3 regions of the Methylicorpusculum oleiharenae genome follow, and region 1 is predicted to be linked to each of the others. Evidence: riboswitches for the same ligand, from Rfam matches in the RefSeq annotation. Region 1 holds a riboswitch; each other region holds the start of a gene.
What was found. A riboswitch is a leader RNA that binds a small molecule or an ion and turns the genes downstream of it on or off. The one in region 1 is predicted to bind cyclic di-GMP.
Positions count from the first base shown of each region.

Region 1 (11,052 bases):
AATACTCTAGCGCATGCTCGACGCCATGCAATTGGCCAGGTTTTCCGCATTCCAGCGTAACCGCCGGACACAACTCGGCAAACGCAGCCGATTGCACGCCTTTTGGCCGGGTAAAATACACAACCAGTCGACCGAAAAGAGAGGCCAGTTGCAAGAAGCGGTTGTCCAGCTTATTGATGCAGGCATAATGGGGATTTAGCCCGGTATTATTGTGAATATCAATACTGGCGAATACGTTTTTGGCCCGCATCACATCGACAATGTCCTGCGCAATCTTGGTTTCCGGTGAATCGGGCAATTCAGTTCCGGGCCAGATACGGTTGTAATCCGGTTGATCTTTCAGCCTTCTTAAACCTTCCCCGGCGGCATGAACATTGCCGAAAAAAATCGATATTGAACGCGGCAAACTGCGGTTTTGATATTTTTTTAATAAGGCTTGCACAGCCAGCAAGCCGGCTGGCTCATTGCCATGCAACAGTACCGAGACAAATAAAGGTGCGGCCTGTTTTCCGCTTAAATGAATCAGTGCCGGTTGAGGCAAGTGGTTGACTAATAATTCGGGCGTAGCATCCAAAACGCCTTCTGGCAGAAAGTCATATTGCTTTAATTCCACGTTATTCACGTTAACATCCATTCGCTTACGGGATTACCCTTGTTTTGGTTTGTGAGATAGCGCCGGGTCATGGCAGTGAAATCGTCCGGATTGTTTTTGATGAAATCACGCTGCCACTGCGAGCCGGTCTGACGGTTAGCGACGCGCTGCTGAATAATAGCCAAAAAATCTTCAATATCGCACCGGGAAATTCCGAACGACTTTAAGCCGAGTATCGCCCGGGGCAGCAACTCTGTTTTAAACAACTGGCGGATAGTATGCTCATTGCCGTCAAACCAAACTATCTTGCTATCCAGACCGAGGCGGGCGGCCTGATAAAAATTATCCTTGGCCTGACTAAAGCTGACCGGTAAACCCTTCTCAACCAGGTCATCGCATAAACTTTTGCTTAAACCGAAGAAAAATGCCGCATTGGCAATCGCATCGACAACGGTAGGCCCGGCTGCTGGCGTGCGGTGCTCGATACGAACATGCGGCGTTCCATCTTCATCAAAACCGATCAACGGCCGGTTCCATCGCCAGATTGTGCCGTTGTGCAGTTTTAAATGCTGAAAACTCTCCGTTGCTCCACCTAAATCTTCAGGCAACAGAACCGGGAAATGATCCAGATTTTCCTGAAAACATTCCAGAATGGATTTTCTTGCGAAACCGGTACCAAAGCCGACCCGCCTCACAGGGCCTTGAGCGGCTGCCGCATAACCTCCGGCTTGTATGGCTTGTTCAAAAACCGGAATTCTGGATTCATGCCAAAGGTTTTTGCCAAACAAAAAAGGGGCATTCGCACAGAGCGCCACCATGGGCGCGGAGGCAATGATCGAGGCATTGTAAAAATGATGTGCAATGGACAAAGACACTTGCGTGTGAATTTGAAAAGAAGTCGTCGCCGCTTCCAGCATGACATCATGATGATCCAGCTTAAGATGCTGAATCCCGACAATATCCAGATGAACCGGTTGACCACGAGCAAGCTGGATTTGCTCATTAAGCGCGTGGTAACGGTTAAGATCGGACATATTGCCCAAATTGAGGTCGGCTTGCTCCAGCGTGGGTAACGTGCCGATCATGATGATCCGGCTGTTCAAACTGTCAGCATGCCGGACCGCTTTATTCCAGGTCGATTGCAATTGATTTTTCAGGCGGCTGCACACATTGCCGGCCAATGGCGTCGGCGTGCTGTTGAGTTCTATATTGAATTTTGCCAATTCGGCACAGGCCAGCGGGTCATTCAATCCGGCCAGAAACTGATCATTAATCGGCGCAGGCCGCATGTCTTGATCAACCAGCCACGCCTCAATTTCAAAACCGGCGACCGGATGCCGGGTCGAAAACCCCTGTTGTTCAATTAAGTGAGCGAGCAGCGCCGTTTCTTCATGCAGCTTTTGATGAAAAAAGTCGAAATCGCCCAAGTCATAATGTGAAACCGAAATTTCCTGACCCATACGCATGCCCCCGTTTCTTTATTGTCATGGTAATTTCAATGGGGGCCAGGGGTCAACTGAATAGTTTTGGCGGAATGTATGAGCAACGGTTTAAACACTTTTGCCAAACCGGAAGACATTTGTTCATCGACAAGAAAGCGCATAAAAGATCTAAAGGTGTCAATAAATCTTACAACACCTAAATATGCCAACTTGTATTTTACTTAATTTAAGTATTATAAATATTTGTTTCTTAAATACTTATTTAGTAAATCAAATGACTTCTGAAAATCTCGTAGACCAAAATTCGAATTTGTGCAGATTAAGTGACAAATTAATTAAAAAATGTGAATTATTCCGCCAGCAAACTCCATGATTCGCAAGCCCAATAAAATCAACGGTATTTCATAAGATCTGCTTATTTTTCACAAATTCGATGTAAATTAAGTCATTTAATTATGTCAACTATTTTTACAATCTTAATCGTGACTAACATTATATCACCAAATAAAAACATCTTACTAATTGATAAATAAGTAATATTTTTCTATAGGTATATTTTTTGCGTTATAGTGAGCAGATGTATAATAAAACTTTTTGAAATCTTAGTTTAATAATTAAATTGTAAAAAAAATACTCTTCTCATTTATTAATAGTTTTTTAAAACTTGGAGTCGATATGAATAAAAAAATATTAGCGGCAGCATTGCTGCCATTTTGCATACTTACTGGTATTAATGCCAATGCGGCATACATAGAAACATCAGCAAGTAGCACCTCGTTTAGTGATTCTTATAGCTATACATTCAAGATAACAAACACTTCTGATTCTTCTATCTATAATGCAATCCTTTCAAATACTTCCACCAGCCCTAGCACTTCATTGATTGACTTATTAGCTTTCAACTTGAATCCGAATCTTGTATTGGGTACTGATTTCAACATAATCAATGTAAGTCCAGTTTGGAACTTTTCAGCTGCAAGTGGGGGCATTCAATTTGATTATCTTGGAGAAAGGTCAACACCTGAAAGCCGTCTATCTCCAGGAGAAAGTTTAACTTTTGATTTTAAGTTTTTAACTCTCAGCTTACTTCCAACGGATCCTTTTGATTTATGGCGCAATTCAGAGCGCGACAGAGGGACAGGTATTGGCGGAGGCGATGACTCAGGCCAAGTCGCAGTTTCTTTTCAACAACTTGGCTCAAATGGAAATTCAAGCGATTTGCTTGCATCAAATTGGGGACCAGTTAATCCCGATGACCCAAATGACCCAAATGATCCAAACGTACCAGAACCGACTTCGCTTTTACTAATGGCTTTTGGCTTGCTGGGTTTCGGCGCTTCTAGAATGAAAGGCAAAGCCGCTTAAAATCTAAATTTTGATCGAAACAAAAAAGGGCGCAATAAGCGCCCTTTTTTTTTCGTTTAAAAATTTGTTACTTTCTGTCTTTGACAACAGTGCCCCCCACTGTAATTGAAGTGCTGCTTCCTTTAACATTTCCAACTTTATCAAAAGCCTCAACGGTATAGGTCATCACACCTGTTCCAGGCTTATCGGTATAATTGGTGGTTGTAAGAGTGGCAATCCTAACTCCATTACGGCTTACTACATACCGATCAAGACCGGAACCTGAATCAGTAGAAGCGCTCCAGCTAATCGCTACTTGTGAGTTTCTTTTTATAGCCACTTTTAAATTGCCAGGTGCGGTAGGTGCGGTACCGTCAACAATGATGGTAGCTGATTTGGTTACGCTACTGTGTGAGACAGCAGATGCAGTAACCGACTTTGTGTAACTACCATCAATCGTTGGTGCATTTATCATCCACGATGTAGAAGTCGAAGCACCTGGAGATAGGGTATAAGACCCTATGGCTCCCCCCTCACTATTGGAAAGATTAAACAGGGTAGCGCCGCAAACAGAGGAATCCTGATTAGCCAAGGCTATATTAAAACTAACGGTTGCACCGGCCATTGTGTAAATAGCTGTAGGCGCCAAGCTTAGTGCCGGAGAGTTATTAATACAGGTTTGAGTGACTGCAGCTTTGGTTGTAGCGCTACCGATATTCGAATAACTTGAAGTACCGTTACTATTGTAGGCTCTTATCCGGTATTGATATGTCGTATTTGCAACAAGGCCCGCATCAGTAAAGCTGCGAACATTAACACCCACAACTGCAAATTCGGTCCAATTGACGCCATCCATCGATCTTTCTAATCTGAATCCGGTTTCATTACCAGAATTATCTGCCCAACTGATGCTAATTTCCTTATCTGACAACATCAAAGCCGCCAAACCACTTGGAGCAACAGGCAATGACTTATCAACAGTCCCTCGGAATGCTGCCACGATCGCTTTGGTATTGGTCATTGAACGAGCGTTATCTTCAGTAGCCGTTCCGGTATATTCACCATTGAAAGTCACTTTAGGATTCGAAAAATAGCCTACCCGGGTTCCGCCGCTGCAATCATATGACATGACGGTTCTGAATCCACCGGTTTGACATAAGCGGTAGCCGTAAGAGTAATCGTATGCAGGTGTTGAAGTAGCACTGGCACGATCATGATGACTGCCTTGATTATGACCTAACTCATGCGCCAATGTGTGATTGGAAAGACAAGCGTATTTGGAATCATCATGCACGACACTGAATGCATAAGATGCAAAAGAAGTACTGGGGCTACTCATTAAATAACCTGTTCCACATGCACTGGTGTCTGTTGTTATCAAAACAACCTGGTCGGCTCCATACTGATTACGTAATGTATGAACTGCATCCATCTTGCCGTCACTGGTGCCAGTGATATCAGATAAGCTTGTTGATGTTGATCCCGATTCTACATAGCTAACTTCAGCCATATGCACGAGATTAATTTGCATATCGATTTGACTGTTGATATAGGATTGATTGGCTTTGGCAACTGCGTTTACAATTTTAGCCTCGATACCGCTTTGCCCGTAAGCATTAATCCGTGATTGCGGCGTATACACAACCATAACATCAATTACTGTGCCTGCATTAATTTCGGCATTGGCTACTACCGGCTCACTAGAACCAGTGGTGTCAATCTCACCGCCCTCCGCAATAAAGTCTTCAACAGCTTTTGCGTCATCGCCGTGATCAGGATTTCTAGCAGGATCAACTTTAGTGATTTCATGCAGATCATTCGCACCTAGATTGATTTCATACAGATCATCCCCGATGCTCACAGTGCCTGACATATTGCTTCCCCGCACTGTCAAAAAAACTTCGCTGTTGGACTCACCCGCTACATGTCCTATCCAGGTGGTACTGCCTTTCACCTTATCAATCAAACGATCTCTTATCACTGTAACAACGACATCATCGAACAGCGTTAATGTTAAAGAATCTGACCACAGTATATCGGTATTTACTTTTACTGAGCGGTTTCGACCTTTAATTGCTTTGGTAGGCAACACTTTTTTTGTTGATTGAGTGATTCCAAAATCATCAAACAATTCAGGGGCAAAATGGCCTTTTTTCTGAATATTTTGCACACCTGCTTTTACAGGGTTGTTCACTTGTTGGGCGTAAGTAGATGTAAATGGAATCAGCGCGGATATAAACATGACTGCTGACATTTTTATATTAAAGTTCATTCCTTTATGTAGAATCGGATCTTGGCTTACACTTAATGAACTTGTTTGGTTTTTGTCACTGCTTCGGCTTTTAGATGAGTACATGACTCTTCTCCTATATAAATTGCCCGAAGGAGTTCCATGAATGTGAATTAAAATGGCCAAATCATTGTTTTTTTGCCATTTTAGCAATCCCACTATCATAGGAGTAACTCCGTTAGACTGGAAACTTTGCGTCACCACCTTTCGATGGTTTTGCCCTAATTTGAATCTTTAATTATTCGGATCTTTATGAATGGATTTTTTTCTTTTCTTGATCCGCTGGGGAAAGAGTTTAATAAAATCGGTTGAGTTTGATGTGACGGGGTTGGCAGAAAATCAGAAGTAGGTTTCATTTGATAAAGTTAGAGTCCATTTAATGAATCAACGCACACTTTTGAGCCTGTCCAGGAAGACAATGAGTAAAACTCAATCTCATCTGTATTAATTTTCCCCTTGTTGACTTAAAGCACTGACTCAAATATATGTACATGTGCGTAAGCTAAATCTTACAAAATTAAACTTATAAAAAGCTTAATCGGGCTTTAAGATGACTAAGTTCAGGTAAATAGTGGGTGTCGCCCCGGCACGGATTGTCGTTGGATGGCGTTGGACTTTCATACTTGTGACCTGGATGCCGGAATGACGGCTTTGATGACCTTTCAACTAATAACGCGAATAGTGCCTTTAAGAAAAAACATGGAATACTGATAATCTGTTTATAACCACCTAACTTAAAAAAGATACGCTCATGACATTAATCAGACTTTTTACGTTATTAACTTTAGCGCTAGTGATATCGGCCTGTTCAACCGAACCGGTTAAACCGCTTCCGGCCGAGGAGACAAAAATTGCACCACCCGTGCCTGAGGAAAAAGCGCAAAGCATTCCCCAATCCGAAGAAATGCCTCCTTTCAGTGTGCTTGTTGAGGGAAAAGAGTTGCGGCTTATCAATATGATGGATGGGGGCGCTTGCAAGAATGATAGGCAAGGTGTTCAAGGGGTATTTCTTACCTATGCATCACCCGGCGATATTGACAGGATCAAAAAGGCAGAAGGCGCGGAAGTGTTCAATGGTTTTGCTAAACAGATTGAATCGATTGCGTTAAAAGCCATGAAGCAGGCGGTCGATAAAACCGAGTTCGATTTTGATCCCTTTGCACTCAGTGAAATGGAAGCTCAACTCAAAATTACCGAAGAATGGATCAAGCATTTTGATCAGGCTGTTGAGGTTGATGTTAAGGCATTCATAAACAGAACGTCATTAACTATTGCCATTACGCCCTTTATCAAATCGCTGGTTTTTTATGGACAAGGCTGCGAGATTGTAGCGCCGAAAGAGCAATAGAATAGCCAAAGAGGATGGTCAGACAGTTGACAAGCTTTTCAGGTCAGTTCGATTCAGGAGCAACTAATCTAAAGCCCAATCCTTGCTGAGTTTCCAGTAAAGGATGCTCAAAAGGTTTGTCGATCGCTTTACGCAGCTTGTATAAATGACTGCGTAAAGTATCGCTGTCCGGTGTCAACTCGCCCCAAAGCTCTTGTTCCAATTGCTCACGGGTAACCAGATTGGGTGACTCGCGCATCAATATTCGTAAAATACGCAAGCAGGTTGGTGACAAATGGATCATCTGCCCGTTTCGCATGACCTGCATGGTGCGTGTATCAAAACTCAAATCATGGATTTTATAGACAGCCTCATCCAACTCCCCCCGCTCGCGCCTAATTAAAGCCACAATACGCGCTTCCAGTTCGGGCATATCGAATGGTTTGATCAGATAATCATCTGCGCCATGCTGAAAACCGGCCAATTTGTCTTGCAATTGGTCCCTGGCTGTCAGCATAAGAATAGGCGTTGACAAGTGCGCGTCCTGACGAAGGCGCAGGCATATCGTCAATCCGTCAATTCCGGGCAAAGAGATATCAAGGATAATCGCGTCGTAGCGCTGAGTTGTCGCCAAATGCAGGGCACACAGGCCATCATGAGCATAATCCATGATAAATCCGGCACTCTCAAGATAAGCGCCAACGGCCTCCGCCAGAGGTTTATGGTCTTCTACCAGAAGAATTTTGGCGCTGTTGTGAATTTTCAGCGTGGTGTACATCGTTTCGAATGCCGGGATGCGGGTCAAACACGAAAGAACTTACCCAGATGGAGCCCGTTTTTGGAGTGACAGGTTCGTAATCTGTCACTCGATCAACCAGGAGAATAACTACATTTTAGCTAGTTTTTGAATCAGTCTTCCAACTGCTGAATACCATCCAAATACCATTTTGGCTGAATGCTGTTCTTTGTTTTGGTGAAATGCCAGATTTCCCTGACTTGATTAGCCTGACTGTCATTATCTTCGCGCATGATCGCATCGAAAAGCACGACCGCTTCCAGATCTTGCCCGATTTCTCTTACTTCAAGCAACTCGGCATTCAATTTCAATATTTCCGTATGATTTTCATCGCTGCTGGCTTTCAATTGATCTTGAATCTCGCCGAATACCTTGTCGGTGGTTAGACTGCGAATTTCTGCCAAGTCTCTTTGATCCCAAGCTGATTGCAAACTCTTATAGGCATTTTTGGCGCCTGCAAGAAAATCCGCCTCATTAAATCCGGCAGGAACAATTGGGTTGTTAAAATCCGCATCCCGCTGAAAATTCATAACCGGATTAGCTGATTCTGCGGGTTTATCTTTTTTGAATAAAAGATCCGTATTAAATGCAGAAGAGCCGCTGGCAGCCTGAGGCTGAGTATTGTTTGCAGCATTGTCTGAACCTGTTTCATCATACCCGGATCGCTCGTAACTGTAGGCCGGCTTTCTGGCCGAACCCGCTTTGGCAGCAAAGAGCTTGTAAAGCACAAATGCGATACCTGCAAACATCAGGATATCGACAAAGTTAATGCCTTCAAATGCACCGCCAAACAGCATTGCGCCAAGTAAACCACCCAAAGCCAGACCGCCCAGCATTCCCATTAATCCGCCACGTTTGGCCAATTGTTGTTTAGCTGTTTGATTTTGGTTAGTGGCTTGCTGTTGCGAAGGGGATTTTGCAGGCTGCGCTGCAGAACGTTTATAAGGCATGCTGAAAGCCGATTTTCCACCAAATGAGCTGCCGCCTCCGAAGCGTTTGGCCTCAGCATCCTGAATGCCGCCCAAGCTTAATGAAAGACCGATTAACACAGTAGCAAATAAGCCGGTATATCTTTTTATCATTGTTCAATCTCTTTTTTCGTTAAGTTAAGGTTATTTCCCAGTTATTATCCAGAGTAGGTTGGGTTGCCTGCTTTTAGCAACCCAACAATTAACGCCATCGCATTGAAGTGTTGGGTTGGCTATCACCAACCGCAACATACACGGTGTATCAACATTGTTTTGTGGCCTCGCTGAATAGTTACATTGCCCAAAGCTATTTTATTATTTCTTCCAAAGGACAGCATAGAACGCAATCAGTTCATTCTCCTTGGATTTGATTTGAGTTGCAAGCCAACTCATTTTCGACCAGACAGGAGTAATAGAACCGACTGTGGAGATATTTTATTTTTCAACTTGGCTTCGGTGGTGCGATTGATCTGTCCGCAAGAAAGCGAATATCCGGTTCAGGAAGGAAAGCCATCCATGGCTTGTGTCCGGCAGCCTGCCGAAAAGATATCTTGAAAATATCAACTCTCCCGATTCAGGAGAATTTTGCCACTTCAAACCATTATTCAAGATTAGCGTGTCTTGATCTCATGATTTCTTCAGGAATGCCTTTCTCATGGATGATATGCGAAATTAACGCTTCCAGGAACCACAGGGTGGACAGCTCGAATACTGTACCCATCGGCATTCCGACCACTTTTTTGTATTGATCGGCACGGCCGATTTGAAAAACCGCTGTCGCCAAATCGCCAATGGTTGAGTCATCCTTGGCTGAAATCAACGCAATATCGGCGCCCACTTCTTTGGCTTTCTTGGTAAAGGCAATCAATTGTTCGGTTTCGCCCGAACCTGAAATCACAATTAACAAGTCACCCGGACGAATACTGGGCGTTACCACTTCACCGACTACGCTGACGTCGTAGCCGCTATGAACCAGACGCATAGCGAAGAAGCGGCAAACCAGTCCGGAACGGCCTGCGCCTGAAATAAAAATGCGTCTAGCGCTATCGAGCATATCGGTCAGTTGCTCATTATAGGCGTCTTGAGTCGTCGCCAAAACAGAGGCAATTTTATCCAGCACAAAATGCCGATGCGTAGCTTTACCGTCTGCATTTAAGCGAATCAGGCGTGCCGCAGATGCCGGCGATGCCGCACCATAAATCGCCGCACCAACAACGATGATATCCGCACCGGCGTCAGCAACCTCTTGTGCCGTTGACTGATTGATTCCACCTGCGACTGAAATTCTTACATTCAAACCCAGGCGGGCAATATCCTGAAGATCGGCAAAAGGCGTTTGCCCCGCAGCCTGTGCATCCAATCCGGTATGAACGCCTATAATTTGCGCGCCTAATTCGGCGGCTTGACGTGCGCATTCGACTTTGTTGGGTACGTTGATCAAATCAACCTGCACTTCTGCATGATGTGCTTTTGCAGCTTTAATCACGCCGCCGATTGTAGCCATGCCCGAGACACCCAGCACTGTACAAATATCGGCTCCGGCCGCATAAAATGGAGTTGCTTCGTACTCACCGGCATCCATTGTTTTGAGGTCTACGAGAAGCAGTTTGTTTGGAAATTTTGCTTTTAGCGCTTTGACTATTTCTATACCGTTAAATTTGATACACGGTGTTCCGATCTCAAAAATATCAACATAAGGCGCGGCTTGCTCAGCCAAATTGATGGTTTGATCGAAATCCAATGAATCCAATGCTAATTGAATTAAGGGCGATGCCATGCTGCTTACTCCTCTCTCATTTATTGTTATGGTTTATCGATAATGCACGATTACAGAACTCTAATTCAGCAGCCGAGCTCATGTCAATTCGGACGAGATTAATTGATCATTTTCCGTCTATTTTCGTCGCGTATTTTTCATTTAGAAAATAGCGCCGGGTGATATAGATGGCCAATAAAGGCATGGCCAGCCCCAAAAACATGACCGTAAATAATAACTCACCTAATTGGCTGTAATCGGCAGGAACTTCTATTGCGCCGGTCGTTGCGTCTTTAATTTCTCGGGTAATGATAAAGATTTTATTGAGCAACTTGGTGATGAGCTGAGATAACGATAGCGCAAGATTAACGAATGCCGCCATGACGGCAAAATAGGTTGCTTTTGTTTTTTCGGGTGCTGAACTGGCAATCCAGGCCAGCATTGGAATCATTGACACTTGCCCCAGCGGCGATTCCAGCGCCGAATCAAACAAGGCAATGAACCTTGCATCGACAACACCGCCGGTATGCGCAGCGG
Region 1 is NZ_WUTY02000001.1:1,242,595-1,253,646, reverse strand. Features, by position in the region: gene GO003_RS05850 (M14 family metallopeptidase) at 1-622, opposite strand, end outside; gene GO003_RS05845 (glutamate--cysteine ligase) at 619-2,058, opposite strand; gene GO003_RS05840 (PEP-CTERM sorting domain-containing protein) at 2,710-3,399, shown strand; gene GO003_RS05835 (M12 family metallo-peptidase) at 3,467-5,734, opposite strand; cyclic di-GMP riboswitch class I at 5,814-5,899, opposite strand; gene GO003_RS05830 (YdgH/BhsA/McbA family protein) at 6,420-7,016, shown strand; gene GO003_RS05825 (response regulator transcription factor) at 7,060-7,773, opposite strand; gene GO003_RS05820 (Tim44 domain-containing protein) at 7,905-8,873, opposite strand; gene hxlAB (bifunctional 3-hexulose-6-phosphate synthase/6-phospho-3-hexuloisomerase) at 9,361-10,536, opposite strand; gene GO003_RS05810 (MFS transporter) at 10,643-11,052, opposite strand, start outside.

Region 2 (11,052 bases), 3.1 Mb from region 1:
CCACCGGTTACTGCTGGTTATCACGCTCGCACTGCTGACGGCCTGCGGCAGCTCACAAGAGCGCGAGCAAAAGTATCTTGAAAAAGCCCAGTCCTTTTACGATCAGAACAATCTTGAGAAAGCCCGTGTAGAGCTAAAAAATGTTCTGCAAATCAACCCCAAAAACATGGATGCTAATTTTCTTTTGGCTCAAGTCGAAGAAAAAAGCCAAAATTGGCAAAAAGTATTCGGTTTATTATCCGCCGTTGTCGAAGGCCAACCGGACCGTTTCGATGCTCAAGTTAAACTGGGTAAATTATTTTTAATCAGCGGCAACGTAGAGAAAGCGGAAGAAAAAGCGGATTTAGTCCTGGCAAAAGCTCCTGAAAATATCGATGCTCTGGCATTAAAAGGCGCGATATTCCTACGTAAAGAAGACCCGACCCAAGCGAAGGCGCTTTTTGAAAAAGTCTTGGCACTCGAACCGGGCCAACAAGACGCAACCTTATTAATGGTGAAAATTCTGGGTGACGAGAAAAAAATTGATGAGGCATTGCAGTTAGTAGAATCGGCTTTAAAAGTCCATCCTGATGCGATTAATCTTGCGTTGGTAAAAATCAATATTCTTTCTGCTCAAGGCAAAAAAGATCAGGTTGAAGCCGAGATGAAAGCCTTGGCAATGCAATTTCCGGAAAATGAAAATTTGAATTATGGGTTAGCCAAGTTTTATGCATCCGATAAACGTATTGATGAGGCTGAACAGGTATTAAACAATTTAATAACTAAACTGCCAGAAGCTGATGGCCCCAAGTTAGCTTTGGTCGATTTTTTGATCTCACAAAGAAGCAAAGACATAGCTGAAACCAAATTGCAGGCCCTAATCAAGGAAAACCCAAAAAACTTTAGCCTGCGTTTTGCCTTACTCAGAATCTATCAGGATCAACCGGACCGTATCAAAGAAGTTCTGAATACCATCGTTGCTGATGATCCCGGCGGTAAACACGGACTTGAAGCACAAACTCGATTGGCCGCCATTGCAATCAGTGACAAAGACATGGAAAAAGCCCGTGGGATTCTTGAAGAAGTTATCAAAGCCGATCAGAAAAACAGTAATGCGCTTTTGATGAGGGCGGGCATCTTTCTTAACGAGAAGAGCTTTGACGCCGCCACGGCCGATTTAAGAACCGTATTGCGTGATGAACCGGAATCCGAAAAAGCCCTGCTATTGCTGGCAAGCACCCATCTACAAAACGGAAAAATCGATTTGGCCCGTGAATCTCTTGAGAAAATCCTGGCTATCAATCCCAAGAATCTGATTGCGTCACGTGACTTGGCCAGATTGATGGTAAGACAAAATCAGGCTGACGCGGCATTAGCACTGTTGGAAAAAACGCAAACCAATAATGAAAAAGATGTCGAGACTGTCGTTATGCTGGTCGACTTATACGGGCAACGTAAAGACTGGCCTAAAGCTGAAGCCGCAGCCCATTCATTGCTCGACCTTAGCGATAATAAAGAATTGGCCCATTATAAAATAGCCCAAGTCAATTTAGCTCAAGGAAAAACAAAAGAAGCAGCGGATGAATTCAAAAAAGTATTGGAAATCAAACCCTTTGCTATCGACGCTGTCAGCGGATTGGTTAACAGTTACCTGGCACAAAAAGACATTAAACAAGCTGAAAAAACGCTGGATGAGATATTAGCCAAACAACCCGAAAACGGTGCTTTCCTGTCCATGCGTGGCGAAATATATCTCAAACAAAACAAATTTGTCGAAGGTGAGAAGCTTTATTCCAAAGTGGTAGAACTTTATCCTAAGTTTGAACAAGGCTATCGCGATTTGGCTTCTGTTTACTTAAGACAGGAACAAACCGATAAAGCACTTAACGTTTATCAAAAAGGATTGGGCGTCTTACCCGATAGCGTTCAGCTATTAATGGAATTTGCAGCGATTAATGAAATCACCAAAAATACCGATGCCGCAATGGCTACGTATGAAAAAGTGCTCACACTTAAGCCTGAGCATCAGCTGGCAACCAATAATTTAGCCGCATTACTGGCCAACAAAGGTGGTGAAGAAAATATTAAACGGGGATTATCGTTAGCGCAAACCTTTAAAAACTCAGATTTCCCGTCATTCTTGGATACCTTTGGCTGGTTGAGTTATCTGAATGATCAGACAGATGATGCAGTGGCCGCATTAGAAAAAGCCGTTGCGAAAGAGGCGAGAATTCCCGACCTTCATTACCATCTGGGTATGATCTATCTGAAAAAAGGGCGTAATGAAGACGCTAAACAAGCATTTGAAAAAGCACTTTCCCTTAACACGGCTTTTGATGATGCAGATAAGGCAAAAACAGAACTTGAAAAACTGAAAACAGGTTCATAATCCTTAATATAGTGGGTTGAATCTATCACCGCCATTGATGCGAGTGATAGATTCAACGGTTTTAAAGTTAGCTCTGTTTGCCTCACAACACGCGTTAAATCTCAGGGCTTATTCTGTTACAAGAAAGCTGCATTATTCAGTAGCTTCCCGTCAACTTGGTTTTAGCAATAAACCGAAATCGAAAAATTTCAGGTCATATCCCACAATTTTTGTATGTGTCTGCGTCATATGACACATTATTGAGTTTTCTCTTTTCCCAAATAAAATGTTCAGAAGCCTCAATCAATAAATCGGCTTTAAAAACGTCACTTCTCTATCAAATGGTTATTTTAATTTCAATATAATCAATTGCTTATTCTCTCATCAAAAAAATAAAATCCACATCCGCTTATTTGATAATTATTGGCTCGTTAATTGCCTTTATGAAAGTCATACTGACTTAATCGATGATATCAGTAGATCGCCACACCTGTTGCGAGACAGGGCCGGAAAGCCTATGGGTCTTGAATCAATTGACTTCAAGATAGCCGGGTCGCCTCCTTTTAAAAAGGAGGTCTGCTTAGCTTTGCGTTTTAATGAGGCCGGCAGACATCACTTCTTTTATTAGCAAATAAACCATGAGGGTTCTAAAAGTGATGACAACTAAATTAGCAAAAGCTGTATCTATGGCAATTGCAGGTTCAGCCTTAACAATCGGTTCAATATCAAGCGCATCTGCGCATACGATGTACAACACAGAAATACGAACTGGCGTTGATAGTAACGGAATACCAAATCGTATATCTGGTACAGACGGTTTTGTATATGGCTTTCAAAATGCCAATTATCCTAACGTAACAGGATGGGTAGGCACCGGCACTGGTATTTCCAGCAATCTGCCATTCAACTACTCCGGCAAAGCTCATTTGAACTGGGCCGCCGAATTGCATCATGCAGGCAGTTCTTTGGAAATCTCCAAAGCCGACGCTCTAACTCGATACGGCTCGTCAATCAGTGATGCAGAAATTGATACCGGCGCAGGAGCATGGCAAGATGCAGGAATAGATGGCAACGGCAACCCTACAGTAAACGGACCTACCGGCTGGAAGCATCAAACCGATATCGGTTTGATCAAAGCCGAAGAAACCATGTTCATAACGCTCAAACCCTCAGTAGTCACTGGAACAGGCTTTGATATCCAAAACTTCGGTATCACTGTGTTTACTGGCATGGATAAGAACACTGGTGATTACAGTCACCATGGCTCGTGGAACTGCCCAGGGTGTCTTTCAGGTGGCAACCCCGCACCAAAACCCTATGATGCCAATGATCCATTTGGCACCCAAGGGTTAACCTATTTGATCCACGACGCAACTGTAGATGGCTTGAATGGCTTGACGTTCAAGGCAGTTGCAGGACAAGAGTATTCTGTATACATCGGTGGAGCAGGCGTAGGCCGCTGGAATGCAAACGTCGCTGACTATAAACTGGAAATAACCACTTCAGCTGTCCCAATCCCAGCTGCCGTCTGGCTGATGGGCAGTGGTCTGGTAGGCTTGATGTCATTTGGCCGTAAAAAAGAAAAAACAGCTTAAATTACACCCGTTCCAAAATGAGCAGTTCATCTGCCGGACCGCAGGACATTATCTCAGCGGTTCTTAAAGCCTGTTTAAGTCACAGGCCAATCAGAACCTCAAAACCGGCAAGCCAAGGATGGCTTTTACTGCTTTAAATCAGGAACTCACTTTAATGACAATACAAAGCGAGTTGCTACTGTTCAATTATTCTTGATCGTAAAACTTTGCACCATCTAGGTAAATTGAGATAACTGATCGCTAACCTTATTCGTTGAAATTTTTTTATCCAGCACAACATCAAAGCGCATAATTCTACCCTGAGCTGTTTTTGCATAAGTATCAAATACGTGTGAAATAGACATCGATATTTCCTATTAAAACGGGTTGCCCTTGGAAAAGTGAGTTCCATCTATTTATTTAATTAAGTATTTAAAGTATAGGAGGATAGCAGCGGTAACTAGCAGAGCTTAACAACTAAGCATTATCCGTCATGTACCTGACAGATTTTTTCGTTATCACGATGGGTTTGCGGTTCTTTTGTTAATCCACAGCTGGGGTATCCTCAAAAAATTCGCCAAGGACCAGCGTCCTTGGCGTAAGTTTTAGCCATTTAATTGTTTGATCAATGCAGCCAATTCATCTTGACCGGCTGAATCCAGTGGGAGTAACGGTTTGCGCGGAACACCTGCGTCAAATCCGCGCAATTGCAGGCCGGCTTTGATCGTCGTAGGTAAACCACCCTTAAGAATAAATTGCAGCAATGGGAGCTGTTTGTAAAATACTTCGCGCGCCTGCTTTAAATCACCCGCCAGGCTCGCCTCATACAGCTTCAACGGCCAGGCAGGAATCAGGTTGGGCGCAGCCGTGCACCAACCGGCAGCGCCTGCGGCAAAAGCTTCCAATGCCAAGGGATTACTACCGTTATAGAAGGGGATTTCTTCATTGGAAAGCTGGGAGATTCGATGCATGCGTTGAATATCGCCAGAACTTTCCTTAACCATGGTCACGTTATCAATCTCCTTGATGATGTGCACGATTAACTCGGGAGACAAATCCAGACCGCTGGTAGCCGGGTTGTTATAGAGCATCACGGGAATGCCGATAGCCTCGCTGATTGTAGCGTAATGCTGAAAAATTTCCCGTTCCGTCAGTTTCCAATAAGAAATAGGTAAAACCATTACCGCGTCTGCACCCACTTTTTCGGCAAACTTTGCTCGGCGCACTGCGTTTTGAGTAGTCAGATCGGATATCCCAACCACTGTCGGTACTCGTTTCGCGACTTGTTTTACCGAGGCCTCCGCCACCGTATTCCATTCCTCATCGGTTAGGTACGCACTCTCGCCAGTGCTGCCCAGTGGAGCAATTGCATGAGAGCCATCCTGGATAAGACGATCAATTAATTGCCCTAGTAGTTTTGAAGCAACGCGTGCTGATTCAATCTGGAAGTAGCTTGGTCAAGACCGGATTTTATGTGTGTTATCGAACAGACACCCTCAAAGGAATCGAAAATAATTCGATTGACACCGTACTAACGGAAAGGCATCTAAATCACTTCTTTAAAAGACTATCCTCCATGACTCAAACCCAATGTCTTGCCGTGTTTCCAGATGCCGGCGTCCAGAAACGCGGTGACAATTTTGAAAACCATGAGTTATTTACCTATATCAGGGGGTGACTTACTTGAAACCGAACACGACGTGTCTAAAAATCGGATTACCTTGGAGAAATTCCAAAGCAATCCATTCAGATTGCGAATGCCTCTCACCAACCCGGAGGGGTTTTATCGTCATTATGTCGAACTAATTGATGATCCTAAAACACTGGATCGCATGACATCGATGCTTTGCTCTATCTGTAAATTTGCCCGTTACGAATAGAGGGGCATTAAAGGCGCAGGGGATGTCGTTCCCGATAGAGCGCATTCAATTTCAGTAGAAGACCAAATTTCCTGCGTCCATTTAGCTGAAGAAACGTGCCCTGTACGTTTGTTCGACGAGCTGTTGAAAAACCGCGGCCTGGAACAGGTTGAGTGGAAATTAGAGTGGTCAAATCGAGCGTGGGTTGGCCGATCCCGTTTTCGCAAGAATGTTGATGATCGGGTGCAGACCCTGCGGCACTCCAGTGAGACAACTGCGTCGCTTATTTCAACCACGTGCTTGACAAGAACGGCACGCAACTGGCTCTGTTTCCGTATAACGACGCCGCCAACTGAGAGTAAGGATGCGAATCAGCTGAGCGTGAGCATGGCTGACCAAGAGCCGCCTCTCGTTAATCTTCTTTCCACTGAAGCAAAGGCGAAATATGTAGAAGGTCACAATACAATCAAAGAGGTTTCACGAAGAATACAGGATGACGGTTACAGAGAGGGCCATGGCCGGCGGAATGTGGCTTTGGTCGGTGATTGGCGTATTGCTGGCAATCCTGCTGGTCGTCGTTATCCTCAAACGGTCCAAAAAATAAGTCGGGCCGCGGCATTACTGATACGTGAACTGTAAACCATGAAAGGAGAACCGCTATGCTAATCAAATTAACGACGAATAAATCAGTGAGTGACACTGCGAATGCCTTACAGGCCGCCGTTCAGGCGAACCATTTTGGCGTCATGCAGGTTCATAACCTAAAAGACACCATGACCAAGAAAGGCGTGGAGTTCACCCGCGAATGCCAGATTTTTGAGGTGTGCCAACCTCAACAAGCAAAGAAGGTGCTCGATGAAAACATGAGTGTCTCCACCGCACTGCCATGCCGGATTTCCATTTACGAGGAGGACGGCAAAACGGTAATGGCAACATTGAAGCCAACCACGCTTCTGGCGATGTTCAACACGCCCCAACTGGCAGAAGTGGCTCAGGAAGTGGAAGACACTATCGTTAAAATCATGAACCAGGCTGCGTTGGCCTGATCGGCTCAGTCTTTAATGTTCTGCGGGTTTGGATCCTAATCACTATTGCCGGCAGAAAGTCGTATCAAAACCCGCTCAAAGTATTGTGGAGGGCGGTAAATCAGGGTTTGGAAGCAATCCTAAATAAAGCCAGGAGATCGCTATGCAGCATCATGATCACGTTACTGAAGATAATCCAGAAACTAAAATGTCGCATGCAGGAGGCGATCACCATGCGCACATGGCGGCCGATTTCCAGAAACGCTTCTGGATATCGCTGGCCCTGACCCTGCCAATTTTGCTGCTGTCACCTATGCTGCAAAAGCTGGTGGGACTGCGGGATGCCATTAGTTTTTCCGGCGATCTTTACCTGTTGTTTGGCTTTGCCTCGGCGGTGTTTTGGTATGGCGGCTGGCCGTTCCTGAAAGGGTTATTCAAGGAACTGAAATCTCGCCAGGCCGGCATGATGACACTGGTCGCCGTCGCCATCAGCACCGCCTATATATATAGCAGCGCAGTGGTATTTGGCCTGACCGGTAAGATGTTCTTCTGGGAGCTGGCCACCCTGGTCGACATCATGTTGGTGGGGCACTGGATCGAGATGAAATCGGTGATGGGCGCCTCAAAGGCGCTGGAGGCGCTGGCCAAATTGATGCCCTCCGACGCCCACAAACTGATGCCGGATGGCAGTGTGAAAGAGGTGCCTCTCGGCGAGTTGGTGCTGGATGACAAGGTGCTGATCAAGCCGGGCGAGAAAATCCCTGCCGATGGTGTCATCATCAAAGGCGAGAGCTCGGTTAATGAGGCCATGCTAACCGGGGAATCGAATCCCGTCAGCAAAAAATCCAGCGATAAGGTCATCGGTGGCGCCATTAACGGTGAAGGTTCATTGACCATCGAAGTCAAAGGCACTGGTAAGGATTCGTTTCTGTCGCAGGTTATCGACTTGGTCAAACAGGCGCAAGAAAGCAAATCCAAAACCCAAAATCTGGCCGATACCGCTGCGATGTGGCTGACCATCATTGCGCTTGGCAGCGGCGGTATTACCTTTTTTATCTGGCTGGTTCTGATGAGCAAGGAATTTGCCTTTGCCATTGAACGTGCCGTCACGGTGATGGTGATTACCTGTCCGCACGCACTCGGCCTGGCCGTACCATTGGTGGTGGCCGTTTCTACCGCGCTGGCTGCAAGCAACGGCCTGCTGATTCGTAATCGCAGTGCTTTCGAAGCTGCCCGGAAGTTGCAGGCCATTATTTTTGATAAGACCGGCACGCTGACCGAGGGCCGTTTTGGCGTGACCGACACCCTGGTGCTTGCGCAGAACATCGACGAACAAACGTTACTTAAGTATGCGGCTTCCGTGGATGCAAATTCAGAACATCCTATCGCCAAGGCTATTGCTGATTCTTCGGAACAGAAGTCGCCGGTCGAAAACTTTAAAAGTATCCCCGGCAAAGGTGCGGAAGGCCGGGTCGAGGGCAGAGACATCAAGGTGGTCAGTCCCGGCTATCTTCAAGAACAAGATATCAGCATGACCGATCAGCGGGTAGAGCCACTGCAAGCCCAGGGCAAGACAGTCGTGTTTGTTCTGGTTGACGGACAGTTGCAAGGCGCGATAGCTCTGGCCGATATCATCCGCCCCGAGGCCAAGCCAGCTATCGCTGCCCTCAAGGCTTTAGACATCCGCTGCATGATGCTCACTGGCGATAACCAAGCAACCGCCAAATGGGTGTCAGACCAGATCGGACTGGATGAATATTTCGCCGAAGTTCTGCCGCAGGACAAAGCTGCCAAAGTTAAACAGGTACAATCCCGAGGTATTTTGGTAGCCATGACTGGCGACGGTGTGAACGATGCGCCGGCACTGGCCCAGGCCGATGTCGGCATTGCCATTGGTGCCGGTTCGGATGTGGCAGTAGAAACCGCCGACGTGATTCTGGTGCGCAGCAATCCGCTGGATGTTGTGGCCATCCTGCAACTTTCCCGCGCCACCTATGGCAAGATGATTCAAAACCTGGTCTGGGCCACTGGCTACAACGTGGTTGCCATTCCGCTGGCGGCCGGTGCGCTTTATGCTTGGGGTGTGTTGCTGTCCCCTGCATTGGGCGCGGTGTTGATGGCGGCGAGTACGGTGATAGTCGCCATCAATGCGCGATTGTTAAAAATGCACCAGTAATTCTAAACACAAAATCGAGTTTCGGAATACTAGTCACAGAGAAAACAAAGGGGTTACACAAAATGTTAAAAAATCTGCTTTTACAGCTCGTCCTTTCGGAGACATATCCCATAGCAATCGAGGTGATGGTCGATGAAAGCTAAGGCGGGGGCAAAAGATTTTCCTGTCGTTTGCGTAGGCGGTTCGGCCGGCGGCCTCGACGCCTATAGACAATTATTACAGAATCTGCCGTCCGATTTGGGTGTTGCGATCGTCATTGTCAATCACTTGAGAACCGTTTCTACCATGCTGCATGAGATTCTGCCGCAGTACACTCAGATGCCAGTGGAACTGATCACGGAGAAATTAGATATCCAACCCAACCATGTGTTCATCATTCCGGAAAAGCGTGATTTGCATATTCTTGACGGAGAATTTCGTTTAAAGCCGATATCAAAACCGCGAGGATGGCCGGACGTGATTACAGTATTTCTTCGTTCCCTGGCAGAGAATTGGGACGGTAAAGTGATCGCTATTATTGTTTCTGGCTATGATGGAGATGGTGCCGCGGCGCTGTCCAAGATAAAACAAGCTGGGGGCATTACCATCGCACAAAAACTGGATACAGCCAAACAGCCTGATATGCCAGAGAGTGCAATTGCCAGCGGGTATATCGATTTTGTCCTTTCCCCAGCGGATATTGCTGAAGAAATTGTCAGAATTTCGCAAACGGCAGTAAATATTTAGTGAAGGTTGCATAACATGAATCCACCGCCAGACCTCGCTGAACAACCCAAAAAAAACCAAACCTGGCACAGACTGTCCGTCGAGGATGTGTTGACACAGCTCGGTTCCTCCGCGGCAGGACTGTCGACACAAGAAGCGGCTATTCGACTTGCCGCCAACGGCCCAAACGCGCTGAAGGAAGGCAAGCGCATCAGTCCGCTACGGATTTTCCTCGACCAGTTCAAGAGCCTGATCATCTGGATACTGATCGTGGCTGGTGTCGTTTCCGGCCTGTTGGGCGAAATGATGGATGCCTCTGCCATCCTCGCCATTGTCGCCCTCAACGCCGTCATTGGTTTTTATCAGGAGTTTAATGCGGAGAAGTCCATCGCGGCGCTGAAGAAAATGACCGCGCCTCAGGCCAAGGTATGGCGCGATGGAAAAGTCACGTCGATTCCAGCCTCGGGTATCGTTACCGGCGATATTTTGGCCTTGGAAGCCGGCGACCTGATCGGAGCCGATGCCCGGCTTCTGGAGGCCGCCTCGCTCAGATGTATCGAAGCGACGCTGACCGGCGAATCGTTAGCGCAGACCAAGCATTCCGAGACTTTGGAAAAGATCGATGTGCCGCTGGCAGACCGCGACAATATGGTGTTCATGGGTACCAGTGTCGCGACCGGTACGGGTCTGGCCGTCGTTGTCGCCACGGCGATGCAGACCGAGTTGGGTCGCATCGCCGGTTTGATTGCAGAAGCTGGTGAGGAGGAACAGACCCCGCTGGAGAAAAAGCTTGAGTCCTTCGGACAGATACTGGTCTGGACGGCGTTGGGCGTTGTCGCACTATTGTTCGGGCTGGGCTTGCTGCGCGGCACGGACTTGTTCGAGTTATTCATGACATCAGTGAGTCTCGCCGTGGCGGCCGTGCCTGAAGGGCTGCCGGCCGTCGTCACGGTGGCGCTGTCGCTTGGAGTAGTACGCATGTCACGCCGCCATGCACTGATGCGCAGACTGTCAGCCGTCGAGACACTGGGTGCGACTACCGTCATCTGCACCGACAAGACCGGCACCTTGACCGTGGGCCAAATGACCGTGCGCGCACTTTTCGTGGCTGGGCAGCGTTATGAGGTCAGCGGCGAAGGTTACGGGCCGGAAGGCGAAGTGCTGATCGAGGGCAAGCAGATCGAAGAGGAACATGCGCCGGCATTGCTTGAACTGGCGACCGTGATGCTTGGTTGCAATAACGCCCACCTAGCCCAGGAAAAGGGAACCTGGAAAGTGATAGGCGACCCCACTGAAGGGGCATTATTGGCAGGGGGCGCGAAAGCGGGCGGTGACCAGGAACGCATCGAGCGAGAGATGCCCAAAC
Region 2 is NZ_WUTY02000001.1:4,314,561-4,325,612, forward strand. Features, by position in the region: gene GO003_RS19310 (tetratricopeptide repeat protein) at 1-2,368, shown strand, start outside; cyclic di-GMP riboswitch class I at 2,821-2,908, shown strand; gene GO003_RS19315 (VPLPA-CTERM sorting domain-containing protein) at 3,004-3,942, shown strand; gene GO003_RS19320 (DUF2024 family protein) at 4,158-4,286, opposite strand; gene GO003_RS19325 (dihydrodipicolinate synthase family protein) at 4,527-5,363, opposite strand; gene GO003_RS19330 (hypothetical protein) at 5,571-5,801, shown strand; gene GO003_RS19335 (hypothetical protein) at 6,168-6,419, shown strand; gene GO003_RS19340 (DUF302 domain-containing protein) at 6,440-6,826, shown strand; gene GO003_RS19345 (copper-translocating P-type ATPase) at 6,969-8,981, shown strand; gene GO003_RS19350 (chemotaxis protein CheB) at 9,114-9,707, shown strand; gene GO003_RS19355 (HAD-IC family P-type ATPase) at 9,723-11,052, shown strand, end outside.
Region 2: it holds a riboswitch for cyclic di-GMP, as region 1 does, so the genes downstream of both, GO003_RS19315 (VPLPA-CTERM sorting domain-containing protein) here and GO003_RS05835 (M12 family metallo-peptidase) in region 1, are expected to answer to the same signal.

Region 3 (11,052 bases), 860 kb from region 1:
AAAAACAGCACTCACAACAGTAAGTGAGTGTTTGGCAGGCTTCTAAAGCTTTATCTTAGCGGCACACATTGATAGCTCAATCGAGCAAATCTCCATTCTCAGAGAAAAAAGTATGAATGATCATAATACTCAATCCTTAGGCATAACCGAAGTTGTTCTGAGAGACGCACACCAATCGCTTCTGGCGACTCGTCTGCGCATTGAAGATATGCTGCCTATTTGCGCCAAACTTGATCAGATTGGTTTCTGGTCATTGGAAACCTGGGGGGGCGCGACCTTTGATGCCTGCATACGTTATTTGGGTGAGGACCCCTGGGAGCGCCTTCGTTTACTGAAAGCGGCTATGCCCCGCACACCACAGCAAATGCTGTTAAGAGGTCAAAATTTACTCGGTTACCGGCATTATGCCGATGACGTTGTTGATAAGTTCGTAGAACGTTGCGCAGTCAATGGTATTGATGTATTCCGTATCTTTGATGCAATGAACGACATGAGGAATATCAAGCAAGCTATCAAAGCTGTTCTTACAACTGATGCACACGCACAAGGCACTATTTCCTATACCGTCAGCCCAGTTCACACACAAGCTATGTGGGTTACGCAAGGCAAACAAATAGAAGATATGGGGGCCCATTCGGTCTGCATCAAAGACATGGCTGGACTCCTAACACCTTATGATGCTTACGACTTAGTCAGCCAACTGAAAAAAAACCTGTCTATTCCTGTCCACTTGCATTGCCATGCCACGACCGGACTCAGTGTTGCAACCCTGCTAAAAGCGGCCGAAGCGGGAGTGGATAATGTCGACACCGCTATTTCATCGATGAGCATGACGTACGGTCACAGTCCAACAGAAACAATAGTCGCCGCCCTGTCCGGTCAACCGCGAGATACCGGCCTCCCCATCAAACCACTGGAAGATATTGCTGCCTATTTCCGTGACATCCGCAAAAAATATGCGCAATTTGAAGGTAACCTCAAAGGCGTAGACAGCCGCATTCTGGTCAGTCAGGTTCCAGGAGGCATGCTCACTAACATGGAAAGCCAGCTTAAAGAGCAAGGTGCTGCGGAACGCTTTGACGAGGTTCTTGCCGAAATTCCGCGTGTTAGAGAAGACCTTGGTTTTCTGCCTCTTGTAACGCCCACTTCACAGATTGTGGGCAGTCAGGCTGTTATTAATATCTTAACAGGGGAACGGTATAAAACTATCACCAAAGAATCAGCCGGTGTTTTAAAAGGTGAATATGGCGCCCCCCCAGCACCTGTCAACAAAGTGCTGCAAGATCGTGTGCTTGAGGGAGCCATACCTATAACGTGTCGGCCTGCTGATTTATTGGCGCCGGAAATGGATAAATTAATTGCTGAAGTTAAGGCCAAAGCCCAGGCTGAACAGGTCAAACTGGCTGATAACATTGAAGAAGATGCTTTAATTAACGGCATGTTTGCTCAAATCGGCTGGAAGTTTATTGCCAATCGGGGCAAACCCGATGCTTTTGAGCCGGCGCCCAGCAAAGCGTCACCTAAACCAGTATCGGCCAGTCAGCCCAATGCAACCGAAAGTTACTCTGTCAATGTTGACGGACGTAATTACAATGTTGTTGTAGCTCCCGGCGGAGCTGGACTTGTGATTCAACAGCCCGCCGAAACACAGCAAACAGTTGTGGCGCCAGCCGCAATTTCGACGGGCGAAATCGTCCGTGCGCCGATGGCGGGTAACATTTTGAAAATTAATGTGGGCGTGGGTAGTGTGGTTAAAGAAGGCGATGTTGTTGTAATCATGGAAGCCATGAAAATGGAAACCGAAGTTCGTGTTAAAAACAGCGGCACTGTGACTGGATTAAATGTCAAAGATGGCGCCGCCGTAGCGGTGGGTGATGCGTTGATTACTTTATAATCCAGCCATTGAAACGAGGCCGGAAGTTTCTTGCTCCGGCCTCAAGCCACACCAACCTATTCACGCCTACCGCCTCTTTCATTTCGTCCTTCTCTTTCTTGTCTCTCCATTCTCCTTTCTTTCTGTCTTGGTTCGCTCTGATTCAATTGGGTATTGCGAGCAATCGTTTGACGTCCGCTTCTTTCTGCACTTTCTACTCTCCCCTCACGTCGATTGTATGAAGGCCTTTCGCGGCGATTGCTCTCTTGCGGCATGACTTGATCACTTCGTGACCATTCTCGTCTATCATTTCGAGCATCGACTCTACGACGATCATTGCCATCTCCTTTTCTAGAGTGATCAAAGCCATCCCTTCTCCGATCGTACCCGCTATCATGTCTATCTCGCTGACCTTGCCATTTTGGCACTGGCCTAATGACATCAACCCTTTTGTTAATTACAGTTACCGGAGTTCTGCGTTCAATTATCCGCACAGGCGCAGGAGCGTAGTAATCTCGGTAGGAAGGCCGGGCCGAATAATATCTGCTGTAAACACGGGTATCAGAATGGGGATAAACAGGATAATACTCGGTACTCTGATAAATTCCACGTGATGCGCAACCGGAAACGGTTACTAGCACGGACAATAGAATTAGTTTGCTTATGCTGTTCATTTGCTTATCCTTCCTCTTTGAAGTGTGGATAAAGCTTGCGCCGAACAGCATGAATAAGAAGTGAATGCTAAAACACCTTTGAATTGATTTTATGCGTGAGGATTAACCGCCAAAAATCATTCTGCTTTTAATTTTGATGAATACTTAACCAGTTCTGCACCCAAATTCAGAACCGTTGTATTGATCTGTTCATCGCTTAATTGATCATTAACTGAAAAAGCTTGGCTGGCATGGGTCAAAGCATATTGACCGGGTAAAACTACAACTCCGATATTAGCTAAAAGCATTCTCAAAAACACCAAGCCTCTTAACCCGCCTAAGGCACCGGGCGAAGCTGACATAATCGCTGCACATTTACCCCGATAAGCGGCCAAAGGTTGCTCATCGCCCTCTTTTCGGGAAGCCCAATCCAGGACATTTTTAAGTAAAGGTGTAAAAGCACTGTTATATTCGGGCGAAGCTATTAAAAAACCGTCATGTTCTATCAAAAGTTTTTTAAATGCTTTGGCTGTTTCAGGCATACCTTGTTCAGCTTCAAAATCCTGATCAAAAATCGGCATTGGATAATCAGCCAGATTGACGACGGTAACTTCCCCACCCGCTTTTTCGGCTCCCTTCGCAGCCAACGTAACTAATTTCTGATTAAAAGAATCTTTCCGTGCACTCCCCGAAAACGCCAAAATTTTTACCATTTAAACCCCCCTGTATTAAAAAAAGTCTTCATTTTGCTGATCAACTGTTGATGCGATAGTCCGATGTCAATCGAAAAACAACAGGGCTTAATAGCGCTAAGGCAATTAAATTGGGGATTGCCATCAACCCGTTCATGATATCGGCTAATAACCATATCGTACTCAATTTTCCCATCGCACCCAAGGGAACGGCACAAATCCACAGAATACGAAACGGCAGAATTACCTTGATCCCAAACAAAAATTCGGCGCATCGTTCGCCGTAATAACTCCAGCCTACAAGAGTTGTAAACGCAAAAATGACGATTCCAAAAGCAACAATATAGCCACCCCAGCCCGGCAATGCACTGTTGAAAGCTAGTGCCGTTAAGGCCGCGCCATTCTCACCGCTATCCCATGAATCAGTAATGACAATTACCAATGCGGTCATCGTACAGATAACCAACGTATCTATAAAAGTACCCAGCATTGCAATTGTCCCTTGCTGCACAGGGTTATGCGTTTTGGCTGCTGCATGGGCAATAGGCGCACTTCCAAGCCCTGCTTCATTGGAAAAAATGCCTCTTGCTACGCCATATCGTACTGCCGCCCATACGCCCACACCGGCAAAGCCGCCTGTCGCAGCCATTGGATTAAATGCGCTGTGTATTATCGTCATAAATGCGGCTGGCACGGACTCAATATTGATGCCGATAACCAGGAGTGAACCTGAAACATAGCCAATCGCCATGAAAGGAACTAATTTTTCGGCCACTTCGGCAATCCGGGTAATTCCTCCCAAAATCACAAATGCGGTCAGAATGGTCAGCATCACCGCTGTTACTTCATTTGAGAGGTGAAACTGAAGTGACAGCGCACCGGCAACTGAATTTGCCTGAACCATATTCCCTATTCCAAACGAAGCCAAAGTACCGAATGTCGCAAATAACGGAGCTAACCAATACCATCGTTTTCCCAATCCATTCTTGATGTAGTACATAGGACCGCCTACATGCTTGCCCAAATGATCGGTCTCTCTATACTTAACGGCCAGCAACGACTCTGCATACTTGGTAGACATTCCAAACAAAGCGGTCATCCACATCCAGAAAACTGCACCAGGACCACCCATGTAGATAGCGGTTGCAACACCCGCGATGTTTCCTGTGCCTATGGTGGCGGATAAAGCCGTCATGAGGGCTTGATAAGGCGTGATATCACCTTCCTGCTCGGATTTTCTTCCTCTCCAAAGCGAAACGAACGCATGCGGGGTGTTCAGCCAGGTAAAGGCTTTAAGCCCCAATGTCAGGTAAACACCCATACCCAGCAAAAGAGCCATCGTAGCAGGCCCCCAAACAAAAACACTGAGTTGATTAAGCCAATCATGAAAGACATTCATCAGGATAAATTATTCACTTCAGATATCTTGTCATAATCAACCCCGACACTGACTATAAAACTGGTAGCCTGCTCTACATTCATCTCTGATTTAATCACTTTTGACTTATTAACGATAACGGTAAAACCGGAGGTGGGATTGGGTGAGGTAGGAATAAACAAAATATACCTATCTTCAAATTTGTTGGTCACATAGGAAGGCACCCACAGTCCTTCTTTTGGGTATTCCACATACACCACCTCCCGCGCATCTTTTCTATCATGAGAAGAAAACATATTGATCACTTTTTTAGTGACGCGATAGATGCTGTTTAAAAGCGGAATCCTGTCAATGATGAAATCAAAAGCGGCAATAGCCCAAAACTTACCTTCTTTGACTATTTTATGGCCAATTAGCACCAACAATAAAAAACTGACAGCAAAAACCACGGATGTATACAGATAACTATCGGCATAACCGTAGACCAGCCCGAAAAGATCAGCCACCCTGTCTTTCACAAAAATGACAATCTGCAGCACAATAACGATGGGGATAACGGCAAAAATACCTATTAGAAAATTATTAAATATTTTCTTTAAAGAAACATTCATATGACTTTTCTCATTAAATTAGACGTTAAAAAAGTCAATATAGCTAATTGTTGACATAATATTGACTGACTCGAAATATCGGAATGGTTACCCATGATAAAGCCATTCGATTAGGAACAAACTAAAGTTTACACACAGGGCGTTCAGCTATACATATTACGTATTTAAATTTTCGGGTTTTCAGTAAGCACTGAATTTGGAGCACGCCCATTAAACTCAGCACTCAAATCTGGTTAGGCGAGGATAAGCTATAGCGTTTTTTGAGGCAAGTACAAGCGGATATTTATGCGGGGTATTTCGGTGAGTTTGAAGCCGATAAAATAGCGTGCGAGTTCGATCTGGATTGAGAAATAAAAATCAGCAAATCAATCGTAAAACTAAAAATTAAACAAAAAAAAGGGGCGCAAGCGCCCCCCTCTAAACTGAATACAACTATTACGCTGTCACAACGTTAGCTGAAATGCGTTTTTTGCGTCCAACACTTGATAATAGACCTACTAAACCAGCGCCGAACATCCAAACAGCAGAAGGTAATGGTACTGGCTGAATATCATGCGCTAACACAAATTGTGAATTTGGACCGAAACCACCAAAATTCAAAACGTATGTGTCAATTAAACCAAATGGTGTCAAAACCAAACTAGGAGCATTCCAAACGTTGTTAAAATAAGAAGCAACTTTAAAATTACTAGCAACTCCACTTAACAAAGAACTATCCCAATCCAGGGTTGCAGGAACATAAGGAGCAAGTGTTACCGTAGTCACTAAGTTATCGGTAACGCCATCAAAAATGCCTAATTGGACTGAGGTTGAGGAGCTTGAAAACAGTAAACTGCTATTATCTGTAGCAAACCAATTTGTTGGCACCGAATTCGCCGAAGCTAAACTGGTCACCACCATTAAAAATAAAACACTAAGAGATTTTTTAAGAAACATAATTACACCCATTTTGAAAAGTGCAACCAGACTGTCTGAACAGAAAAACATTATTCAGACTCTTGGCTTTCCGTCCCTACCTCACGATAGGTTTAGCCTGACTTATACGATTACTAAAGAATCCCTTTGTTTAAAATTGGGTCATACACTTGAGTTAAAAAATGTATGACCTATAATCCAAATATGATCCTTCACATTTGGCATTATCCCTTGCTTGTATTAAATACACCTTAATAAAATACCAAGCGATTGAACATAAAAAAATTACTCAATTGTTCAAAATTGACCGAACTAATCCACCAATCAAAGGCGTAAACTTATGTTTTTATTGCAACTATTAAGACAAAGTCAAACGTTTAAATCTTGATCAATTACAAACTTTTTAACATTAGCCTGATAAGCTACTTTTATTATTTTGATTAAAATATGAGGGGATTTAAGTTAATTTATATTTACAGCTACATTATTACCTTAAAAACAACTTATTAAAATTGTACTTAAGTGCTACGCATAAATACTGTAAACAATTTAACTTTTTAAAATCACTCCTGCTCATAACAGATAATGCTTTCGGGAAAGATGCAGCTAAAACAACTGCCTTTACCCAGTTCACTGACTATTTCAAGCCGTGCATTGTGATTGAGCAACACATGTTTTACGATCGCCAGACCCAAACCGGTGCCGCTTAATTTTCGCTTTCTCTTAACATCAACACGATAAAAACGCTCAGTAATCCTTGGAATCTCAAACGGAGCAACGCCCTCGCCATGATCGGTCACATCAAGTCTGACCCCATCGCCGTCCATATACCAGCGAACGCTTACCAATGATTCTTCGGGTGAATATTTCAATGCATTGATGAGGAGATTACTGAATGCGCTTCGTAAGTCTTCTTGAACACCAATAAGCCCTTTCGGTGTCTCTAATAACAACTGTATTCTTTCTGACGCGCTTTTAAGATTCCCATCCTCATTGCAAATGGCTGTCAAGAGCCCGCATACATCAACACATACTGTTTTTTTTCTTTGCGTTTCCAGTCGAGTCAACAGCAGTAAATCATCAACCAAATGCTCCATTCTTTCTGTTTGGCTTTGCATCTGGCGCAACGAATTGGTGAGCAATGGAGAATCCTGATCATCCATGTCCTTTAATGTCTCCAGATAGCCTTTAAGCACCGTCAGCGGAGTTCTCAGTTCGTGTGATACGTTTGCGACAAAATCCTTGCGCATACTTTCCATCTTTTTTAATTGCGTAACATCCTGAGCCAGCAATAGCCGCAACCCGGCACCATAGGCGACAACTCTAACCGATAGAATGATACCGCTGTCTATGGGCGAGGGAATGATGATGGCATTATCAAAATTCCCCAGCTGCAAGTAACTGAGAAAATCAGGATGACGGAATAAATTAATTATTCGCTGTCCTTTATCGGCTCTTTGTAAACCAAGCACTTTCATGGCTGATTTATTTGCCCATTCAATTTCATCATGGCAGCCTAACACGACGGCCGCATCGGGCAAGGCTTCAGTCGATTTACGAAACTGATCAATCATTTTGGTCAGCTTTTTTTTACGCTTTTTTTGACTTTTTCTGAGCTTGTAAACATGATAATAGATACCCGCCCAAATCCCGTTGATATCCGAATATTTTTCTGCTCCACCAAATTTGATCCATTTTTCAAAACGATAAATCTGAACATACTGGCGCAAAAGCAGAAGGCTGATAGCGATTAGATAAAGAAGAATGAAGTGCCCTGTAAAAACGCCTAAAATCCCTATAAGCACCAACAAGGTGATTAGCATCAGAACTTCTTTATGCCATAGCGTCATAAAGTCAGTCTATTAATGAAAACCGGTAACCAAAACCACGAACTGTCTGGACTAAATCCTCACGACCGTATTCTGCCAATATCTTTCTTAATCTCCGGATGTGGACATCCACCGTTCGCTCTTCGATATAAACGCTTCTTCCCCAGACTTGATCAAGCAATTGCGTCCGGCTATAGACTTTATCCGGATGAGTCATAAAAAATTGCATGAGACGAAATTCAGTTGGACTGACTTCCAATTGCTTATCGCCCAGAGTAAGGCGATGTTGTTCGGTATCCAAAATAATATCGCCCAAGGTAATCTGGGCTAAATCCTGAATTTTACCGGCTCTTCTAAGCACTGCGCGAATCCTGGCGACCAATTCTTTAGGCGAAAAGGGTTTGGTCATGTAATCATCAGCACCTATTTCCAATCCTCGTACCTTATCCTCTTCCTCGCCCCGGGCAGTCAGCAAAATAATGGGGATCTCCCGGCAAAACTGATCTTTTTTTAAGCGCCGGGCCCATTCGACCCCGGATATACCGGGCAACATCCAATCCAGCACGATCAGATCAGGTTGATGATCACTTAATGATTTGTTGGCCTGCTCGGCATCACAGATTCCTGTTGCATTAAATCCAGCCTGCTCCAATACCATGACCAACATATCCCTGATAGCATCTTCATCTTCAACAACAAGAACCGATATTCTAGTCATAAATACACAACTTTCACTTTAATGCTTGATTTTAACAGTTAGTGTATTACATTTTTATGACAAGGCTCATTACCACACTCACTTCACTAAAAACTATCTGCCCAGTTCCTTGCAGAGTGATAGCTCAAAAGGTAATTTCATCGACTAAAGGAGCTTAAAAAAATCAGTATTTACTTTGCTTGACTAGATAACGAACGGGCACGGAAGTAATCATCGCCGAGAGGAGCGGCAATTAAGAAAAACTAAAGCCGAGCAGATAAAGACCAAAACAAAGTTTTATGCATCCTTGCACACAGGTCCTGCCAAAAGAAAATGAATTTATACAGCGTCACCCACATCCAGCGCTACAAACCAATTCAGAAAGCGCTTTATGTCATCTCCCTTAAATAATCGGACATGCTGGGCGCCATAATATCCATCATCAATCTGCATCGCTATTTGCCGATTTAAGATTGGCCGGCAATAGCTTCATGATGGCCTAAATCCACTATCACCTTTTTAAATACTTAACGACAGCATCCCATACCGGCTCACCTGATAACGGCTCGCCCACGCCGGCCCATCCGGCTACTTTGTAGGTTTTATCCGCTTGCAGCAACGCACTGCCGGTCAAGGCAAGCCCGGAAATCCGCCCGCCAATATCGGCATACGGATTGCTTCGAAACGTCATTCCGCCAACCCGGACCATATCGCCGCCCTGCCGGTAATAAGGATCCTTATTAAACAAATTATCCGCCACATCCTCCAGAATGCTTTTTATTTCATACCCCTTAAGCCTTCTTACAAAGGTTTCAGGATAGGTGATGGCGGTATGGTTCATGATATCTTCAAAGGTAATTTGATCTCCAGGCAGCAAAGTATGGCCCCAGCGAAAGCCCGGAGAAAAAGCGATTTCAGCGTCATGGACCGTCATCAATGCATCCAATATCAGTTGATCGAAAGAGCCGTGAAAATTATCCCGCCTGAACAGCAGCCGGTCTGCCACCGCCACAGGTGTTTGCAGCTTGGTCAGATAGGGCGCCCTGATCGAATTGATTAAAACTTGCATGTCCGGATCAGACGGGAGCAAATTGGCAAAAACCGGCAATAAACGGTAACGAAAATCGCGTAGCCGGCCATTAACAATATCCAAATCCAGCACCGCTAGAAACTTGCCATGACTGCCCGCATTAGTGACCCAGGTTTGGCCCCCCCGATTTTTGACTAAAAACGGTTTTGGCAAGGCATCGTGCGTATGTCCCCCCAAAACAAAATCCAGCCCGGAAACCTGGGAGGCCAACTTCACATCCACATCCAAACCGTTATGAGACAGCAACACAATCACATCGGCCGCTTTAAGCCGCTTGATTTCATCGATAGTAACCTGCAGATTCTTTTCTTCAATCCCAAACTGCCAATCAGGCACAAAGCGCTTGGGATTGGCTATCGCCGTGTAAGGAAAAGCCTGACCGATAACCGCAATGCGGGCATGGCCCAGTTGTTTAATGATATAAGGCTTAAAAACGCCGGCAATTTCTGAATCCCGCTCAAACTGAGCCTCATCGGTCAACGCGATATTCTGAGCAACAAATTCCCCGTTGAATGATTTTAAATTCTCCATGACCTGGACGGAGCCATAAGTAAACTCCCAATGCCCTGTCATAATGTCGACACCCAATAAATTGGCCGCAGCAACCATGTCCTGGCCCTGTGTCCAAAGAGCCGTTGCCGAACCCTGCCAACTGTCGCCTCCGTCTAATAACAGCGTATTTTCAGCGCCGCGCTCTGCTGTTATTTTTTTAACCAGCGCAGCCAGATGAGCAAACCCCCCGACTTTCCCATAAACACGTGCAGCTTCGACAAAATCAAGGTGCGTAAAAGCATGGGCCTCTATTGAATTCGGCTTAAAACCATAATGATCCAGCAAGGCTTGCCCTGCCAGATGAGGCGGTTTACCCATATCGTCCCCCAGACCCAAATTGACATCCGGCTCACGGTAATAAACCGGCATCAACTGCGCGTGACAATCGGTGATGTGAAGTAAGGAACATTTACCAAAAGACGGTTGTTTATAAAATCCATCCATTTTGGAAGACTGCAACAGTTGCCGTCCCGCACAGCCCGAAACCATCACGGCCGTAGCGAGCGTTTGGATAAAATCTCTGCGATTCATGAGGTAAAAATATCAATGCCTTGATAATGGATTTTTTTGTTAATCAAATACGTCTTTTCAATCGCTTTGACAGCCTGATATATCAAGACAAGCATTAAGCTATAACGAGGCTTAATAACTAGCTCTATTTCCTCAATAGAGATCATTTCTAATCGTGTATTCATCTGTATTTCGGCATTTTTTAGTATTTATTTGCTATCACAAAAACTAGTCTACAATTGTGATTAGATT
Region 3 is NZ_WUTY02000001.1:2,101,034-2,112,085, reverse strand. Features, by position in the region: gene GO003_RS09685 (OadG family protein) at 1-23, shown strand, start outside; gene oadA (sodium-extruding oxaloacetate decarboxylase subunit alpha) at 113-1,894, shown strand; gene GO003_RS09675 (hypothetical protein) at 2,088-2,243, opposite strand; gene GO003_RS09670 (NADPH-dependent FMN reductase) at 2,664-3,239, opposite strand; gene GO003_RS09665 (alanine/glycine:cation symporter family protein) at 3,280-4,617, opposite strand; gene GO003_RS09660 (DUF502 domain-containing protein) at 4,617-5,207, opposite strand; gene GO003_RS09655 (hypothetical protein) at 5,643-6,194, opposite strand; cyclic di-GMP riboswitch class I at 6,162-6,250, opposite strand; gene phoR (phosphate regulon sensor histidine kinase PhoR) at 6,686-7,972, opposite strand; gene phoB (phosphate regulon transcriptional regulator PhoB) at 7,977-8,669, opposite strand; gene soxB (thiosulfohydrolase SoxB) at 9,160-10,821, opposite strand; gene GO003_RS09635 (hypothetical protein) at 10,818-10,985, opposite strand.
Region 3: it holds a riboswitch for cyclic di-GMP, as region 1 does, so the genes downstream of both, GO003_RS09655 (hypothetical protein) here and GO003_RS05835 (M12 family metallo-peptidase) in region 1, are expected to answer to the same signal.